DNA from 2 places in the Streptomyces sp. 4F14 genome. Region 1 is predicted to be linked to the other one. Evidence: predicted binding sites of a transcription regulator. Region 1 holds the regulator's gene; the other holds the start of a gene.
What was found. The regulator HrcA, encoded in region 1, represses chaperone genes, less so after heat shock. The targets are predictions, from matches to a motif close to TTNGCACTCNGNNNNNCNGAGTGCNAA.
Positions count from the first base shown of each region.

Region 1 (4,387 bases):
GGGCCTGGCGCTCACTCTCACGTAGGGGGCGTGCGCTGGTGGAACGTCAAGCACCCGGGGGCGTACGCGGCGGCCCTGAGCGCCGGGAACTCACCGGGCGCCGGCCGGGAGCTGCTCTCCGAGGAGGACCGCCGCGTCGAGCGCATCCTCCTGGAACTGCGCCTGCGCGAGGGGGTCCCGCTGGACCTGCTCCGCGAGGAAGGCACCGCCGCCGCACACCGCGCGCTGGGGGAAGGGCTGCTGGAGCAGGGGCCGTACGACGCGGGGCGGGCCGTGCTGACGCTGCGGGGGCGGCTGCTCGCGGACGCGGTGGTGCGGGACCTGGTGGACTGACCGACCCCGGTCGCCCTGTTCACCCCGCTCACCCCGTTCACTCCGTGACGAAGTCGATCAACTCCTCCACCCTGCCCAGCAGTTCCGGCTCCAGGTCCTTGTACGACGTCACCCGGTCCAGGATCGCCCGCCACACCGCGCCCGTGTTCTCCGACGGCCACCCGAGCGCCCGGCACACCCCGGTTTTCCAGTCCTGCCCGTGCGGGACGCGAGGCCACCCGGCGATGCCGAGGGACGACGGCTTCACCGCCTCCCAGATGTCGATGTACGGGTGTCCGACGACGAGCGCGTGCTCGCTGGTCACCGACCGGGCGATCCGCCACTCCTTCGTCCCCGGCAGCAGGTGGTCGACGAGGATGCCGAGGCGGGCGTCGGGTCCTGGCGCGAACTCGGCGACGATCGCGGGGAGGTCGTCGACGCCCTCCAGGTACTCGACGACGACGCCCTCGATGCGCAGGTCGTCGCCCCAGACCTTCTCGACCAGCTCGGCGTCGTGCCGCCCCTCGACGTAGATACGGCCCGCACGGGCGACGCGCGCGCGGGCGCCGGGCACGGCGACGGAACCGGAAGCCGTACGGGTGGGACGTACCGAAGCGCCGGACGGCTTCACCAGCGTCACCACCTTCCCCTCCAGCAGGAACCCGCGCGGCTCCATGGGGAACACGCGGTGCTTGCCGAAGCGGTCCTCCAGCGTCACCGTCCCCGCCTCGCAGCGGATCACCGCACCGCAGAACCCGCTGCCGGGCTCCTCGACGACGAGGCCGGGGTCGGCCGGGATCTCGGGCGCGGGGCCCTGCTTCTTCCACGGCGGGGTGAGGTCCGGCGAGTACTGGCGCATTCGGATGACGATAGGAGAAGCGTGCGCGGGACTCACCGGCGCGACACGCCGAACCGTTCGCCGAGGGCGTCCCGCTGCCGCCGTACGAACGCCGCGTCGACCACCGCCCCGTGACCGGGCACGTACAGCGCGTCCTCCCCGCCCAGCGCCAGCAGCTCGTCCAGCACCCCGGGCCAGCGCGCCGGCTCGGCGTCCGGCCCCGCCTGCGGCTCCCCGGACTCCTCGACGAGGTCCCCGCAGAACACGACCGGCACGGCACCGGAGACGGTGACGACAAGGTCGTACGGACTGTGGGCGGGACCCAGGGGCACGAGGTCGACGCCCGGGACCGGGGTGCAGGCGCGCGTGACCACGTGCCCGGGGGCGGTCAGCGCGGCGGCGGCTTCCCGGGCGAGCCCCGCGTCGAGGCCGTTGCGTACGGCGTCGTCGGCCAGCTCGGCGGCGTCGTACCCGGCGTAGGCCGCGTACACCTCCGCCTCCGGGAAGGACGCGGCGCCGAGGACGTGGTCGAAGTGGGGGTGGGTCAGCGCGAGATGGGTCACATTGACGGGGAGGAGATCACGCAGGCGCGCGCCCTCGGGGAGGCTGGAGCCGGCGTCGACCAAGAGCGCGGCGTCCGGGGTGATCACCAGCCCCACCGTGCAGTCCCATCCCGGCAGGCGGACGCGGCCGACGCCTTCCGTGAGACGTTCCCAGCCCAGCTCTTCCCAAGTCACCGTCATACAGAGACGCTAGCCGTACCATCCGGCGACGGGGACGACCTTGCCCCCGTGGTACCCGACCGCCGTACACTGGCACTCGTAGGTGACGAGTGCCAAGGGCGGACTTCTGGAGGTGTGCGCGGTGCTGAGTGAACGCAGGCTTCAGGTGCTGCGCGCGATCGTCCAGGACTATGTGGGGACCGAGGAGCCGGTGGGTTCCAAGGCGCTCACCGAACGGCACAACCTCGGGGTGTCCCCGGCGACCGTGCGCAACGACATGGCCGTCCTGGAGGACGAGGGCTTCATCCACCAGCCGCACACGAGTGCGGGGCGCATCCCCACCGACAAGGGCTACCGCCTGTTCGTCGACCGCCTGGCCGGCGTCAAGCCGATGACGGCGCCCGAACGCCGGGCGATCCACCACTTCCTGGACGGCGCGGTCGACCTGGACGACGTGGTGGCGCGCACGGTCCGGCTGCTCGCGCAGCTCACCCGCCAGGTCGCCGTCGTCCAGTACCCCTCCCTCACCCGCTCCACCGTCCGTCACGTCGAGCTGCTGGCGCTCGCGCCCGCGCGGCTGATGCTCGTGCTGATCACGGACACGGGCCGGGTGGAGCAGCGGATGGTGGACTGCCCGGCGCCCTTCGGGGACGCCTCGCTGGCGGATCTGCGCGCGCGGCTCAACAGCCGGGTCGCGGGGCGCCGGTTCAGCGACGTGCCCCCGCTCGTCGAGGACCTCCCGGAGGCTTTCGAGCGCGAGGACCGGGGTACGGTCTCGATGGTGCTCTCCACTCTCCTGGAGACGCTCGTCGAGGAGAACGAGGAGCGGCTGATGATCGGCGGAACCGCCAATCTCACCCGCTTCGGACATGACTTTCCCCTCACCATCCGGCCCGTCCTGGAAGCCCTGGAGGAGCAGGTCGTGCTCCTCAAGTTGCTGGGCGAGGCGGGGGATTCGGGCATGACCGTGCGCATCGGGCACGAGAACGCCTACGAGGGACTCAACTCCACGTCCGTCGTGTCGGTCGGCTACGGTTCGGGCGGCGAGGCAGTCGCCAAGCTCGGCGTGGTCGGACCGACCCGCATGGACTACCCGGGAACGATGGGAGCGGTACGCGCAGTGGCGAGGTACGTCGGACAGATCCTGGCGGAGTCGTAAGTGGCCACGGACTACTACGCCGTACTCGGCGTGCGCCGTGACGCGTCGCAGGATGAGATCAAGAAGGCGTTCCGCCGGCTCGCGCGCGAGCTGCACCCGGACGTCAACCCGGACCCGAAGACCCAGGAGCGGTTCAAGGAGATCAACGCCGCCTACGAGGTGCTGTCGGACCCGCAGAAGAAGCAGGTCTACGACCTCGGCGGCGACCCGCTCTCGCAGAGCGGCGGCGGGGGCGCGGGCGGCTTCGGCGCCGGTGGCTTCGGCAACTTCTCCGACATCATGGACGCGTTCTTCGGTACGGCGTCCCAGCGCGGTCCGCGCTCGCGCACCCGGCGCGGCCAGGACGCGATGATCCGCCTGGAGGTCGACCTCGACGAGGCCGCCTTCGGTACGACCAAGGACATCCAGGTCGACACGGCGATCGTCTGCAACACCTGTAGCGGCGAGGGGGCCGCGCCCGGCACCACCGCGCAGACCTGCGACATGTGCCGTGGCCGTGGCGAGGTCTCGCAGGTCACCCGCTCCTTCCTCGGCCAGGTCATGACCTCCCGGCCCTGTCCGCAGTGCCAGGGCTTCGGGACGGTCGTGCCGACGCCGTGCCCCGAGTGCGCGGGCGACGGCCGGATCCGCTCCCGGCGGACGCTCACGGTCAAGATCCCGGCCGGCGTCGACAACGGCACGCGCATCCAGCTCGCCGGCGAGGGCGAGGTCGGGCCCGGTGGCGGTCCCGCCGGTGACCTCTACGTCGAGATCCACGAACTCCCGCACTCCACGTTCCAGCGCCGGGGCGACGACCTGCACTGCACGGTCACCATCCCGATGACGGCGGCCTCCCTCGGAACGAAGGTCCCGCTGGAGACCCTGGACGGCATGGAGGAGGTCGACATCCGCCCCGGCACCCAGTCCGGCCAGTCGATCCCCCTCCACGGCCGGGGCGTCACGCATCTGCGGGGCGGCGGCCGAGGCGACCTCATCGTCCACGTCGAGGTCCAGACCCCGACCAAGCTCGACCCGGAACAGGAACGACTCCTGCGGGAGCTGGCCAAGCTACGGGGCGAGGAACGGCCGACGGGGCAGTTCCAGCCCGGGCAGCAAGGGCTGTTCTCGCGGCTGAAGGACGCTTTCAACGGCCGCTGACGCGAGCTGGCGCGGCGGCCGGGGGTCCGGGGGTTGGCCCCCGGGCAGGCACAGTCAGCCCGGGCAGCAAGGGTTGTTCTCGCGCCTGAAGGACGCCTTCAACGGGCGTTAGTCCTGTGGCCTGTGCGCCGGCATGTGTTGGCATGTGCCAAACCCGGGGTCGGTTCGAGGTTGTTCGGAGGACGTGACAACATGCGGTCATGTCCTCCGAACTGACCG
Region 1 is NZ_JBLRVY010000026.1:97,591-101,977, forward strand. It holds gene hemW (radical SAM family heme chaperone HemW) at 1-333, shown strand, start outside; gene ACLZOT_RS35860 (DUF3097 domain-containing protein) at 371-1,171, opposite strand; gene ACLZOT_RS35865 (MBL fold metallo-hydrolase) at 1,204-1,893, opposite strand; gene hrcA (heat-inducible transcriptional repressor HrcA) at 2,015-3,031, shown strand; gene dnaJ (molecular chaperone DnaJ) at 3,032-4,168, shown strand; gene ACLZOT_RS35880 (nitronate monooxygenase) at 4,369-4,387, shown strand, end outside.

Region 2 (4,387 bases), on a different contig from region 1:
GTCCGAGCCGTCCTCCGCGCTCTCCGTCCAGCTCACCCCGCGTGAACGCCACCAGGCCCTCGGCCCGGTCCCGGCGGATTCCCGGGGCGGGACGAGGAACGCCGTGGCGTGCGCCGGACAGGGCGCCCGGGATCCGTGGGGTTCACCTGAGTACGAGGTTCCGGAAAGCCGAAACCCGGCCCCCTCGGGAAGGGGGCCGGGCTTCAGAGGCGGGGTGTGTCAGTGCGCGTGGCCGTGGGAGTGGCCCGCCGCGGCCGGCTCCTCCTCTTCCTTCTTCTCGACGACCAGGGTCTCGGTCGTGAGGAGGAGGGAGGCGATGGAGGCGGCGTTCTCCAGGGCGGAGCGGGTGACCTTGACCGGGTCGATGACGCCGGCCTTGACCAGGTCGCCGTACTCGCCGGTCGCGGCGTTGAAGCCCTGGCCCTTGTCGAGCTCGGCGACCTTGGAGGTGATGACGTAGCCCTCCAGGCCGGCGTTCTCGGCGATCCAGCGCAGCGGCTCGACGACGGCCTTGCGGACGACGGCGACACCGGTCGCCTCGTCGCCGGTCTTGCCGAGGCCGTCCTCCAGGACCTTCGCGGCGTGGACGAGCGCGGAGCCACCGCCGGAGACGATGCCCTCCTCGACCGCGGCGCGGGTCGCGGAGATCGCGTCCTCCAGGCGGTGCTTCTTCTCCTTGAGCTCGACCTCGGTCGCGGCGCCGACCTTGATCACGCACACGCCGCCGGCGAGCTTCGCGAGGCGCTCCTGGAGCTTCTCGCGGTCCCAGTCGGAGTCCGTGTTCTCGATCTCGGCCTTGATCTGGGCGACGCGGCCCTGGACGGCGGAGGAGTCACCGGCGCCGTCGACGATCGTGGTGTCGTCCTTGGTGATGGTGACGCGGCGGGCGGAGCCCAGCACCTCAAGGCCGACCTGGTCGAGCTTGAGGCCGACCTCCTCGGAGATGACCTCGGCGCCGGTCAGCGTCGCCATGTCCTGGAGCATCGCCTTGCGGCGGTCGCCGAAGCCGGGGGCCTTGACGGCGACGGCGTTGAACGTGCCGCGGATCTTGTTGACGACCAGGGTCGACAGGGCCTCGCCCTCGACGTCCTCGGCGATGATCAGCAGCGGCTTGGAGGCACCGGCCTGGATGACCTTCTCCAGCAGCGGCAGCAGCTCCTGGATGGAGGAGATCTTGCCCTGGTTGATGAGGATGTAGGGGTCCTCCAGGACCGCTTCCATCCGCTCCTGGTCCGTCACGAAGTACGGCGACAGGTAGCCCTTGTCGAAGGCCATGCCCTCGGTGAAGTCCAGCTCCAGGCCGAAGGTGTTGGACTCCTCGACGGTGATGACACCGTCCTTGCCGACCTTGTCCATCGCCTCGGCGATCAGCTCGCCGACCTGCGTGTCCTGCGCGGACAGCGCGGCGACGGCGGCGATGTCCGCCTTGTCCTCGATGGGGCGGGCGGTCGCGAGGAGGTCCTCGGAGACGGCGGCGACGGCCGCGTCGATGCCCTTCTTCAGCAGCGCCGGGGAGGCACCCGCGGCGACGTTCTTCAGACCCTCGCGGACGAGCGCCTGGGCGAGCACGGTGGCGGTGGTGGTGCCGTCACCCGCGATGTCGTTGGTCTTGGTCGCCACCTCCTTCACCAGCTGGGCGCCGAGGTTCTCGTACGGGTCGTCGATCTCGACCTCACGGGCGATGGTGACGCCGTCGTTGGTGATGGTCGGGGCGCCGAACTTCTTGTCGATGACGACGTTGCGGCCCTTGGGGCCGATCGTCACCTTGACCGTGTCGGCCAGCTTGTTGACGCCGCGCTCAAGGGCGCGACGGGCGTCCTCGTCGAACTTCAGGATCTTCGCCATGACAGCGGGTGCCCTCTCGGAAAATCTGTGGGTGTAAAAAGCACTGCGCCCCTGGCACCCGGCTCCTCCAAGGGATCGCGGGGCCAGGGGCGCAGCTCAAAAAACCTGAGGTGTACTACTTCTCGATGATCGCGAGCACGTCGCGAGCCGAGAGGACGAGGTACTCGTCACCGTTGTACTTGACCTCGGTGCCGCCGTACTTGCTGTACAGCACGATGTCGCCGACCTTCACGTCGAGCGGCAGGCGCTCGCCGTTCTCGAACCGGCCCGGGCCCACGGCGAGGACGGCGCCCTCCTGGGGCTTCTCCTTCGCGGTGTCCGGGATGACCAGGCCGGAGGCCGTGGTCTGCTCGGCGTCGAGCGGCTGGACCACGATGCGGTCCTCAAGCGGCTTGATGGCAACCTTGGAGCTGGCGGTCGTCACGATCCGACCTCCCCCTTCGGAGATCTCACGGGGTTAACTGTCTGAGGTGGCGACCAGGTGGATCCGTCGTCGCGGGTGCCGGACCTGCCCGTCGCGTTGTTGGCACTCTCCAGTGGGGAGTGCCAGACCTGAGACTATGACCGCGATTAGCACTCGGTCAAGCGGACTGCTAATGCTGTGCGGCACGGAGGCCGAGATTCATGCCGTGATACCTCAGAGGTAGTCCTCAAGTCTCCCCACCGTCAGCCCCCTCTCCCGCGCTTCCCGCAGCACCCGTACCGTCCGGTCCCTCAGCGTCGGGCCGCCCGCCTCGTCGGAGTCCATCGCGACGATGTCGCCGGGCAGGAGGTGGCGGGAGCCGCGCGTGTAGACGAGCCCGCCGGGGGTCATGGCCGCGCGCCAGAGGACGACCGTGGAGATGCCGCAGTCGGCCGCCGCGCGCAGGGTCGCCGTGTCGTACGTGCCGTAGGGCGGGCGGAAGAGCCGGGGGCGCAGGCCGAAGCGGGACCTGAGCTTGTCCTGCTGGCCGCAGATCTCCGCGCGCTGTCCCGCGTACGGCAGGCCGCGCAGGGCGGCGTGGTGGAGGGTGTGGTTCTGGAGGTTGGCGCCCACGGCACGCAGCCGCGCGAAGTGGCCGTAGCCGGGGCCGACGACGCTGTCCGTGAGGAACATGCTGACCGGGAGGCGGAGTTCGCGGACCAGGTCGATGAAGCGGGGGTCACGTTCGGCGCCGTCGTCGTAGGTGAGGAAGACGACGGGGTCGGAGGTGGGGATGCGGTCGAGGACCGGGGGGTAGGGGGGTGCGGGGGTGGTACCCGTCGTACCTGCGGGGGACCCCGGACGACCCGCAGTACCTCCGGCGCCCGCACCGCCGCGCCCCGTAGTACCCGTAGTACCCGTAGTACCCGTAGTACCCGTAGCAGGGGACCCCGGACGGGCCCCCTGGATACGCTCCGCCGCCTTCTTGCCGAGGCGTTCGATCGGGTCGACGGACTGGGCGCAGCCGCTGACGAGGGTCAGGGCCACGAGCAGGACGGCCGCCACCAGCCCCCGCACTCTCACAGGTAGTCCTCCAGGCGTCCCACGGCGTACCCCTTCTCGGTGACCATGTTCAGGAACCGGCGGACCATGTCGGGCATCGTGCCCTTCCAGTCGTCCCGGCCCCGGAAGTGGCTCAGGACGATGTCGCCGGGGTGGAGGTCGCGGTCCCACTCGCGGTACTCCCAGTGGTCGACGAAGACCTCCTCGTCCCAGAGTGGGGCGTACTTCACGCCGCACGCCTTCGCCGCGCGCAGGGTGTCGCGGTTGTAGTTGCCGAACGGGGGGCGGAAGAGGAGGGGGCGCTTGCCGTAGCGCTTCTGGATGACGTCCTGCATGCCGCAGATCTCGTGCTTCTGCCGCTGGTACGACATACCGGGGAGGTAGGGGTGGTGGAGGGTGTGGTTGTTCAGGACGACGCCCGCGTCCCGCATCTTCTTGAAGTACCCGTAGTCCTCCTTGACCAGGTAGTCGGAGAGGAACGCGGTGTACGGGACCTTCAGTTCGGTCATCATCCGCAGGAACGCGGGGTCCTTCTCGGCGCCGTCGTCGATCGTCAGGAAGACGACCTTCTCCTTGGTCGGGACGGTCGTGAAGACCGGCGGCAGGCCCAGTTCCTCGTGGTCGTCGACCTCGAAGCCGTCCCGCGTCGTGATCACCGGCTTCCTCGCGGGCGGGGCCGGGGGCGTGAGCGGGACCCTCTTCAGCCCCCACTTCCTCGCCGCCACGACCCGCGCGGCCTGCTCGGCGCGCAGCCGCTCGGCGGACGTCATCGAGGGCCGGGCCCCCGCCTGCGCCCCCTGCCCCGCCGCCGGCCGGCTCTCCCCCGCCGGCCGCTCCCCCTGCGCGCACCCGGACGCGATCACGGCGACCGCGAGGACGGTCACCCCGCCCCGGAACCCCTTCACCCCGAACGCGCGCTTTTTGTATTTTTGTCCCACTGGTTCCATGGTGCGGGATCCTTGCAGCCGACGAGGGTGGGGACGGGGAGACACTGCGGGCGGTGGGCGGCGATCCTTCGGGTGGCGTACGGGAACCGGCGCTCGCGGCCCCGTAGGACAATGGGCCGGTGAACAACCT
Region 2 is NZ_JBLRVY010000020.1:56,616-61,002, forward strand. It holds gene ACLZOT_RS30355 (hypothetical protein) at 1-36, opposite strand, end outside; gene groL (chaperonin GroEL) at 220-1,845, opposite strand; gene groES (co-chaperone GroES) at 1,961-2,269, opposite strand; gene ACLZOT_RS30370 (polysaccharide deacetylase family protein) at 2,483-3,331, opposite strand; gene ACLZOT_RS30375 (polysaccharide deacetylase family protein) at 3,328-4,257, opposite strand; gene ACLZOT_RS30380 (THUMP-like domain-containing protein) at 4,377-4,387, shown strand, end outside.
Region 2: a site for HrcA is predicted at 2,416-2,442, ahead of groES (co-chaperone GroES). Genes of this name have one in related genera too.